3 regions of the Janthinobacterium sp. GW822-FHT07H11 genome follow, and region 1 is predicted to be linked to each of the others. Evidence: predicted binding sites of a transcription regulator. Region 1 holds the regulator's gene; each other region holds the start of a gene.
What was found. The regulator sigma-54, encoded in region 1, starts transcription at its own class of promoters, with help from an activator protein. The targets are predictions, from matches to a motif close to TGGCANGNAANCTGCTTT.

Region 2: the regulator sigma-54 is predicted to act here: its motif matches at 1,775-1,792, upstream of AC3RCJ_RS15395 (circularly permuted type 2 ATP-grasp protein).
Region 3: the regulator sigma-54 is predicted to act here: its motif matches at 1,941-1,958, upstream of AC3RCJ_RS02705 (EDSAP-1 family PEP-CTERM protein).

Annotation. Positions count from the first base shown of each region.
Region 1 covers NZ_CM179507.1:902,758-906,013, forward strand. Annotated here, with positions in the region: gene lptB (LPS export ABC transporter ATP-binding protein) at 1-399, shown strand, start outside; gene AC3RCJ_RS04005 (RNA polymerase factor sigma-54) at 404-1,882, shown strand; gene hpf (ribosome hibernation-promoting factor, HPF/YfiA family) at 1,952-2,314, shown strand; gene AC3RCJ_RS04015 (enoyl-CoA hydratase/isomerase family protein) at 2,442-3,256, shown strand, end outside.
Region 2 covers NZ_CM179507.1:3,497,671-3,500,926, forward strand. Annotated here, with positions in the region: gene AC3RCJ_RS15390 (alpha-E domain-containing protein) at 1-274, opposite strand, end outside; gene AC3RCJ_RS15395 (circularly permuted type 2 ATP-grasp protein) at 268-1,737, opposite strand; gene AC3RCJ_RS15400 (sensor histidine kinase) at 1,869-3,014, opposite strand; gene AC3RCJ_RS15405 (hypothetical protein) at 3,083-3,256, opposite strand, start outside.
Region 3 covers NZ_CM179507.1:611,351-614,606, forward strand. Annotated here, with positions in the region: gene AC3RCJ_RS02695 (LytR C-terminal domain-containing protein) at 1-243, shown strand, start outside; gene AC3RCJ_RS02700 (BON domain-containing protein) at 390-689, shown strand; gene AC3RCJ_RS02705 (EDSAP-1 family PEP-CTERM protein) at 861-1,853, opposite strand; gene AC3RCJ_RS02710 (hypothetical protein) at 2,097-2,471, opposite strand; gene AC3RCJ_RS02715 (hypothetical protein) at 2,639-2,950, shown strand; gene AC3RCJ_RS02720 (dodecin) at 2,965-3,171, opposite strand.

The DNA of each region.
Region 1 (3,256 bases):
AAGAAGGCCGAGATCGAGGAGCGCCTGGATAAATTGCTGGCCGACTTGCAGATTGAAAAACTGCGCGAAAACCAGGCGCTGTCCCTGTCGGGCGGCGAGCGCCGCCGCGTGGAAATCGCCCGCGCGCTGGCCACCGATCCGCGTTTCGTGCTGCTCGACGAGCCGTTTGCCGGCGTCGATCCGATCGCCGTGATCGAGATCCAGCGCATCGTGCGTTTCTTGAAAGAGCGCAATATCGGCGTGCTGATCACCGATCATAATGTGCGCGAGACGCTCGGTATTTGCGACCGCGCCTACATCATCAACCAGGGCTCGGTGCTGGCGTCGGGACGCCCCGACGACATCATCGCGAACGAGTCGGTACGCCGGGTCTATCTGGGCGAACATTTCCGCATGTGAGCCAATGAAACAATCATTGCAGCTGCGCACTTCGCAGCATCTGGCACTGACGCCGCAGTTGCAGCAATCGATACGCCTGCTGCAATTATCGACCCTGGAATTGCACCAGGAACTAGAGCAATTGCTGACGGATAATCCCTTGCTCGAACGCCTCGACGATCCGCTCGACCGTTCGCTGCGCCTGTTGTCCGACGGCGCCTTGAGCTCCACGGCCGCGCCGGCCGAAGCGCCGCCCCAGCCGCCGGGCCAGGAAGCGCCTGCGGCGCCGGCCGAAGCGGAAACCTTCGACGGCGACGGCGCCGACAGCCCGCCCGCCATGGATGGCGGCGACAGCGACTGGAGCGAGGCGAGCCGGGGCAAGGCGCCCGACGACGAAGATGCGCGCCCGCAGCTGGAAGCCCATCACTGCACCCTGCGCGAGCACCTGATGGAGCAGATGCGCGTGACGGTGCTCGAGTTGCGCGACCGCGCGCTGGTCGAGCTGATCATCGACGCGCTCGATGACAACGGCTACCTGGAAGAGTCGCTCGACGACATCCTGGCGCGCCTGCCGGAAGAGCTGGAAATCGACGCCGACGAGCTGCGCACGGCCCTGTCGCTGCTGCAAAGTTTCGATCCGCCGGGCGTGGGCGCGCGCAATGCATCCGAATGCCTGGCGCTGCAGATCAAGCGCTTGCCGCACGTCGCCCTGGTGACGCGGCGCATGGCCCTCGTCATCGTGGAAAAGCACCTGGCCTGGTTTGCCCAGCGCGATTTCAACAAGCTGAAAAAGGCCCTCGATTGCGACGAGGAAGACTTGCGCGAGGCGCAGACGGTGATCCGCCTGTGCAACCCGCATCCGGGCGCCGTGTTCGCTTCCGACGTGTCCGACTACGTGGTGCCCGACGTGGTCGTCAAACGGGCGCGCAATGGCTGGCAGGTCACCCTGAACAACGACGTCATGCCGCGCCTGCGCGTGAACGCCATGTACGCCAATTTATTGAAACAGGGCAAGGGCGAAGGCGCCATGGGCGCGCAGTTGCAGGAAGCCAAGTGGCTGATCAAGAACATGCGCCAGCGCTTCGACACCATCCTGCGCGTGGCGCAGGCGATAGTAGAAAGACAAAAGAACTTTTTCTCGCATGGCGCCGTTGCCATGCGCCCCCTTGTGCTCCGTGAAATAGCTGATACACTGGGTTTACACGAGAGTACTATCTCGCGGGTAACAACCCAAAAGTACATGCTGACCCCGCATGGCATGTTTGAGTTGAAATATTTCTTTGGTAGCCACGTCGCCACCGAAGCGGGGGGTGAAGCATCGTCGACGGCGATACGGGCATTGATCGTGCAACTGACAGGAGCAGAAGACCCTAAAAATCCTTTATCCGACAGTAAGATTGCGGACATGCTGGGGGAACAAGGCATGGTGATTGCGCGACGTACTGTTGCCAAATACCGGGAAGCGTTGAAAATTCCGCCAGTGAGTCTGCGTAAGTGCTTGTAGTTTTTTCGGTTCCTCTGCGGGCCGGAATCGATGGACACCGCACGAACCCGATCATCTTTAGGAGTGTGTATGAATCTCACCATCAGCGGACATCATCTCGAAGTGACACCAGCCATCCGTGAATACGTACAAACGAAGCTGGAACGCGTGAAACGTCATTTCGATCAAGTCATCGATATCGCCGTGATTCTGACCGTGGATAACCTCAAAGAGAAAGAAAAACGTCAAAAGGCCGAAGTCAACCTGCGTCTGAGTGGCAAGACCGTCTATGTGGAAAGCCTGGCACACGACTTGTATGCCGCAATCGATACCCTGATCGACAAGCTCGACAGGCAAGTGATGAAATACAAAACCAAAGTGCAAGGGCACGGTAAAGAGGCGATCAAGCATCTGCCAGACAACTCAGAGGAAGACGCCGTCGTCGCCGTCTAAGGCCACCGGCTTCCCCCAGTTGTGATCAACTAAGGGCGCAGATTGCGCCCTTTTTTGCGTCCTGCGGAACGCAATGCCCATGGTGAAAGCGCTAGAATGCGCCATCCTCACTTCTTTCCCTTCTGCCATGAGCGACTTCGTCCAGACCTCCATCCGCCACCGCACGGGCCATATCGTGCTCGACCGCCCGAAAGCCTTGAATTCGCTGTCGCTGGAGATGGTGCGTGCCCTGAGCGCCGCCCTGCTGGCCTGGCGCGACGACCCGCAGGTGGACGCCGTGGTGATACGATCGAGCAGCGAAAAAGCCCTGTGCGCCGGTGGCGACATCCGTTTCTTTTACGACGCGGGCCTGGCCACGCCGCAGGGTGGCAGCGCGCTGCTGGAAGATTTCTTTACAGAAGAATATGCTTTAAATCATTTAATTCATTTCTATCCGAAACCGTATATTGCCGTGATGGATGGCGTCGTGATGGGCGGCGGCATGGGCGTGGCCCAGGCAGGCCCCGGCAACCGCTTGCGCATCGTCACGGACCGCACGCGCATGGCCATGCCGGAAGTCAATATCGGCCTGTTCCCCGACGTGGGCGGCAGTTATTTCCTGTCCCGCCTGCCGGGCCGGCTGGGCCTGTACCTGGGCTTGACGGGGCTGACGATCGGCGCGGCCGATGCCCTGTACACGGGGCTGGCCGATGTGTACCTGCCCGAGGCGCAGATGGGGGCGCTGCTGGCGCTGTTCGACTCGACGCCGGGCGAAGGCTTGCCGGTGGCCGTCAAGGCGCTGGCGGCGCCATGCCAGGGCCAGGCGGGCGCTTCTCCCCTGGCCACGGCGCGCGTGGCGCTGGAGCGCCACTTCAGCGCCGGCTCCGTGGCCGCCATCATGGCCTCGCTGGCGCAGGACGACAGCGCGTTCGCGGCCAAGGCACTGGCGGCCATGCGCCTGCG
Region 2 (3,256 bases), 2.6 Mb from region 1:
CGCCCGTCAGGCAGGCCAGGATGGAAGACGGGTTGTTCGGGTCGCGCACCATGAAATCGAGCACGTCGCGCATGTGGAAGCGGCCATATTGGTGGTCGTAGGCGCTTTGCAGTTCGGAAATGCCCAGGGTGGCGCGCCAGCCCTGTTCCGCATCGTGCTCGGACTGGGGCAGCATGGCCGTCTGCATGTTGACGTCCAGCATGCGGGCCGTGTTTTCGGCGCGCTCCGTGTAGCGGGCCATCCAGAACAAATGATCGGCGGTGCGGCTCAGCATGTTTTCTCTCCTGCAAAAGCTGCTTTTTCTTCTGATAATGTGGCTTCGAGTACCCAGGTATCCTTGGTGCCGCCCCCTTGCGAGGAGTTGACCACCAGCGAGCCTTCACCGAGCGCCACGCGGGTCAGGCCGCCGGGCACCATGGAGATGGTCTTGCCGGACAGCACGAACGGGCGCAGGTCGATATGGCGCGGCGCAATGCCCGATTCCACGTAGGTGGGGCAGGCCGACAGGGCCAAGGTCGGCTGGGCGATGTAGCCGCCCGGATTGGCCAGCAGGCGCCGGCGGAAATCCTCGATCTGCGCGCGCGTGGCGGCCGGTCCCACCAGCATGCCGTAGCCGCCCGCGCCATGCACTTCCTTGACCACCAGTGCCGGCAAATTGGCCAGCACATAGGACAGGTCGGCCGCCTTGCGGCACTGGTAGGTCGGCACGTTGTTCAGAATAGGTTCTTGCGACAGGTAGAACTTGATCATGTCGGGAACAAAAGGATAGATCGACTTGTCGTCGGCCACGCCCGTGCCGATGGCGTTGGCCAGGGTGACCCTTCCCGCGCGGTAGACGGACAGCAGGCCCGGCACGCCCAGGGACGAGTCCGAGCGGAAGGCCAGCGGATCGAGGAAATCGTCGTCGACCCGGCGGTAGATCACGTCGACCCTCTTCGGCCCGCGCGTGGTGCGCATGTAGACGGAATTGTCGTTGACAAACAAATCCTTGCCCTCGACCAGTTCCACGCCCATCTGCTGGGCCAGGAAGGCGTGCTCGAAGTAGGCGGAGTTGTACATGCCCGGCGTCATGACCACCACCGTCGGGTCGTCCACGCCCATCGGGGCGACGGAGCGCAGGTTATCGAGCAGCATGTCCGGGTAATGGTCGACGGGGGCGATGCGGTTGCGCGCGAACAGTTCCGGGAACAGCCGCATCATCATCTTGCGGTCTTCCAGCATGTAGGAGACGCCGGACGGCACCCTTAAATTGTCTTCCAGTACATAGAATTCGCCCTGGCCCGCGCGCACGATGTCGACGCCGGCGATGTGCGCGTAAATGTCGGAGGCGACGGCGATGCCCTGCATTTCCGGGCGGTACTGGGCATTCTTGTAGATTTGCTCGGCGGGAATGATGCCGGCCTTGATGATGCGCTGCTCATGATAAATATCATGGATGAACATGTTCAGGGCTTGCACGCGCTGTACCAGGCCCGTCTGCATCTGCGCCCACTCGGCGGCGGGGATGATGCGCGGGATGGTGTCGAACGGTATCAGGCGCTCCGTGCCCGCATCGTCGCCGTAGACGGCAAAGGTGATGCCGACGCGGCGGAAGGTCAGGTCGGCTTCGGCCCGCTTGCGGGCGATGGTGTCGGGGGATTGCTGCCGCAGCCAGCTGTCGAATTCACGATAGTGCTCGCGTACCTTGCTGTCCGGCCCCACTTCATCCGCAGTCATTTCATTGAAAAAATTTGCCATGTGGTGATTTCCCCTTGAGCCTTGGTCTGACTATAGCTCAGCAGGAATCATGCCAATGCGGCGTGCGTGAAATCATGTAAAAAATGACCACTTTTGTGGCGTAACTCCGTCATCCGCACCGTATTGGTGCGTTAATTGCCGGTATCGGGCAAGTTGCTGGACGGCACGAATGGCCGGCAATCGACGGGCAGGTCGAAGATGAAGCTGGTGCCCGTCTCGGGCGAACTGTCGACGGCGATGCTGCCGCCATGGCTTTCGGCCACGTTCTGCACGAAAGGCAGGCCGATGCCCCAGCCTGGCGCCGGGCCATGGTTGTCGCGGCGCAGGTAGTCGAAGATGCGGGCCGTCTGCTCGGGCGCGATGGCCTGGCCGCCATTGTGCACGGTGACGATGATGCGTTCATGCGTGTCTTCCACGTGCAGGCTGATGGGGTCGTCGTTGCCATACTTGACGGCATTGCCGACCAGGTTTTCGATGGCCCGGCGCACGGAATTTTCGCACCACCAGCCGATGACCGGCTGCCCCGAGACGCGGCACTTGCCCGGATGCTGCAGATTGACCTGGCTGGCGACCGCCTGCACGAGGGGCAGCATGTCGAATCGGGCGAGCACCAGCGGCAGTCGCTGGCCTTCGCGGTAGCTCAAGGTGTCGAGCAATTCCTCGATCATGGCGTCGAGCCGCTGGCTGTGTTCGGCAATTTTATGCGCCAGCGCGGGCACCCGTTCCGCCGCCACGGGCCGCATCAGCAGTTGCGCGCTGGTGGCAATGACGGACAGCGGATTGCGCATGTCGTGCGACAGGCCGGCCGCGATGCGGCGCCGGAAGCTTTCATGCATGTTGGTAAATTCGCGTATCGATTCGCGGATGCCCGTGTCGATCGACTCGTTGATGACGCGCCAATCCTTGCGGCGCAGCGGCACGCCGGCCTGGTGGGCCACGGCGGCGAAGCAGTCGCGGAAGATCTGGTATTCCTGGATCACCTGTTCCGGACCGTAATTGGTCATGCGCGCGCGCTCATTGCCGTGCACGGCGGGCACGTTGCTGTTGCTGGCGGCATTGTTGCGCGGATGGCCGGGGATCAGCGCCTCGACCAGATTGTCGAAAAAGGCGGGCAGGGTATTGATGAGGATGGGCGTGAGCAGCTGGTCGGCCCCGCGCACGCTGGCGCGCACCCGGTGTTCCCATTCGCCGAGCACGGCGTCGCGCATGGCAAGCAGGCGCTGCGCGCGCATGGGCGCATGCGGTCGCGCTTGTTGATGATCCGGGGCAATATTCACCTGAGCTCCCTGGCGGCAGTGGCTATGCTCCTGATAGTATGCGCCAAATCGGCGGCCAGGGAAATGGTTTAATGTTCAGTGCCGCCCGCCGCCACGGCCGCATGCAGGCTGGCGAGCGCCTGCGACCACTGCATCAACGAAAAATTCTGCGGGTCGTCATGCCCGTTCGCATAGCCGGTGTCGAGCACGGCGTGAAAGGCGGGAATCAGCCACGTGCCCTTGCGCACGCTGGCGGCCAGGTA
Region 3 (3,256 bases), 290 kb from region 1:
TTGGCCAATCAGGCGCCATTCCAGGTGCCGCGCACGCGCGTGGAGTACCGGCCCGCGCAGCAGGACGCGGCCCGCCTGCTGGCGCGCCAACTGGGGACGCAGGTGGAAACCGTGGCCGCCGACTGCCCCGCCAGCGAGCTGCGCCTGATACTGGGACGCGACCTCAGCGACCCCGTGGTATTGCACCGCTATTATCTGCAGCAGCTGCAACTGGCGCGCAAGGCCCTGGCGCGGCTGGGCTGAGCCGCGCTGCCGCGGCCTTGATGCCACGCCCCCGTCTCCCTGGCGCACACTTGTTCCAGCTCAAATGGCTGGCCAGGGGGCGGTAGAAAATAGCTGTGGCGTGCGTGGCCGTCGGCCATGCGGTCAAGCGAGCACAGGGGGATGACATGAAACGTGCAGCGGGCCTGATGGCCATCGTATTGCTGGTGTTGAGCGCATGCGCCTCGACGCCGAAGCGGGAAGGGGCCGGTGAATACATCGACGACGCCGTCATCACGACCAAGGTCAAGGCCGCGCTGGTCGATGATCCGCAATTGAAGGCGCGTGAAATCAACGTGGAAACCTTCAAGGGAACCGTGCAGCTGAGCGGTTTTGTCAGCTCGCGCGACGACATCAACAAGGCGGTGGCCGTGGCGCGGGACGTGAAGGGGGTCAGCAGCGTGCGCAACTCCATGATCGTCAAGTGAGGGACGATTCCCGTAGCGACCCTATGCCAGCGGAGGCATTCACCTACTGCGATAGGCGCCAGGTGTGCACGCCCGTCGCGGCGGCCCGGGCATCGATCCGCTGGAGCTGGCCATGAGCAGGCCAGGCATGCGGCGCCCGTCGGCGGCGTGCCTGGCCTGCCCGCCTTGCGTTCAGCTGGACTGGCCGGGCTGCCGGCGGCGCGTGAATGCCAGCGCCGCCAGCCCCGTGCCCAGCAAGAGCAGCGTGGTGGGCACGGGTACCACGGCAGGATCGATCACGACGATATCGGTGCGCGTGGACTTGGAAAAGTTCAGCGTATAGCTGCCGGCCGGCAAGGCGAAGTTCGACGTCAGCGAAAACTGCGCGTAGCCGTTGGTGAAGGCGCGCGAGGTGGCCGGGTCGTTGGTGCCGGCCGTCATGTTCAGGCTGAACGGGTCCAGGCTGCCCGCGCCATGGTTGCCATTGATATCGCTGCCATTGTTGGCGTCGCCGTCGGGCGCGAACTGGAAGATCACGCCATCGGCATTCGCGCGGGACAGGCAGCCGGCGGGGCTGGCCGCATTGCACGAGATATTGAAGATATCCATGATCGACACGTTCGACTTGTCGCCCATCGTCGTCACGCTGGTGCGCAAGTCGCGCCGTCCCATGAAGCTGAAGGTGATGAAGCCGGCGCTCGACAGGGTCAGGTTGATGGAGCCGGTGAGCGTGTCGCCGGCCGTGGACGAGGCGGCCCCTATGGTGTTGCGCTGCGCTTCAGAAACGGCACTCACGCTGGCGCCGCCATTGAGCATGTTGCCGAAGGCGTGCGCGTCGCCGCGCGCGAATTCCAGCGCGCTGGTGGGCGCATAATGGTTTTGCGGCAAGCCACTGCAACCGCCGCCCGAGCACACTTGCAGCACATCGGCATTGGCTGCGGGCCCCGTATTGACGGCGCGCGGATTGACAGCCGCGCCGCCTTCGAAAAAGGCGCTGTCGCTGGCATTGCGGTTGGCGCCTGCCAGCGATAGCGCGCCGGCGCTGGTGGTGATGCGGAAATTATTCAGTTCATTGACGGCCAGGCCATATGCGCCTGCCTGTGCCTGGCCGCTGGCCAGCCAGCCGGCCGCCGCCAGGGCGCCCAGCCAGCCCAGGGTCTTGTTTCGTGTGTGATCGATGTTCATCGCAGCCTCATTATCGTGGTCGGTCTCGGAAAATCCGGGGGATAAGAATCCAGCAGGAATTGCCTGGATTCATCTCGTAGACTTGGATAAGCAGCTTGCGTGCCACGCAAAAAAAGAATATCGAATCAATGACTTGCAGAAACCGGGCTGGACTGGAAAGGCGCAAGTGTAAGAAAGGCCGACGCCGCTTGCCGCCCGCCCGTGCCGGGCCGTTACCGGCCGCCACGGGCCGCGCAACGCGCTTCAGGTGCCGCGGTGATAGCCGAGGTGCCCGCCCGCGTTGCGCGCGCAGCCGCAGCCGATGCGCGCCACTTCGTCGCCTTCGGTCAGCTTCCAGTTGGTGATGGTGGTATGGGCCCAGTCGATGTCGCTTTTCTTGACAGGTTTGACTGTCAGGGTGCGCCGTTCGGCATCCGTGTATTCCATCAGTTCTTCATCGTCGGCAATATCGAAATGACGGTGGATCAGGGCGATGCCGAAGCGGTCCAGCGCGCCGTAGCGCTGCAGCACGTCGCGCAGCTCGCGAAAGCAGGCCACGTCGTCGGGCAGCAGGGGATTGACGGCGGAAATGTCGGCAACGGGCTGCCATTGCATGGCTTGTATATTCAGGCTGTACATGATGCTCTCCTGTGCCCCTTGTTGGTGCCCCAGGCTGCCAGAGGGGCGCTGGCGCGCCGGGCAGAAATCTGAAACCTTTATTGTTGCCCGGGATGTCCGTGTCAGCCTTGCGCTGCATCAGCAATGCTGCCGATAGCTGGCGCATCGCATGCCCGTTAAAATGGGCGATGGCAAACAAAACCCCTACCTTCCCCGGCGCGCGCACGGGCCGCGGCCAGGTCCTGGCCGTGCTGCTGTCGAACCGCGACCAGTCCGGCGCCGAGCCGCTGCAAGGCCGCGTCTCGCTGGCCGCCATCGTCAAGGCCTTAAAACGCAAATATCACTGGCCGATTGAAACGCACAGTTTCCCCGCCAACACGCAGGACGGTCGCGCCAGTTGGGCAACCGTGTACAGCTTGCCGGAACAGGTGATCGAGGCCGCGCTGGAAGCCGGCGGCCGGGAGTGGCTGCAAAGCCGGGGCGTGCCTGGGCGGCGTTGAGCGCGCCGCCTGCCTTACTCTAGCCGGAAGCCGACCTTCAGCGTGACCTGGAAGTGCGCCACCTTGCCATCGACGATATGGCCGCGCGATTCGGTCACTGCATACCAGTCCATATGCTTGACCGTCAGGGCCGCCTTGGCAATGGCATCGCGTATCGCCTGGTCGCTGCTTTCGGTCGATGTGCCGACCAGCTCGATCAATTTGTAAGTGTGTGCGGACATGATGGTTCCCCAGGTAGGAAAGCCGGCCATCGCAAGGTTGTGTTCTTTGCCGGCAAGTGCCCATGGTGCGCCTAAACGCGCCGGC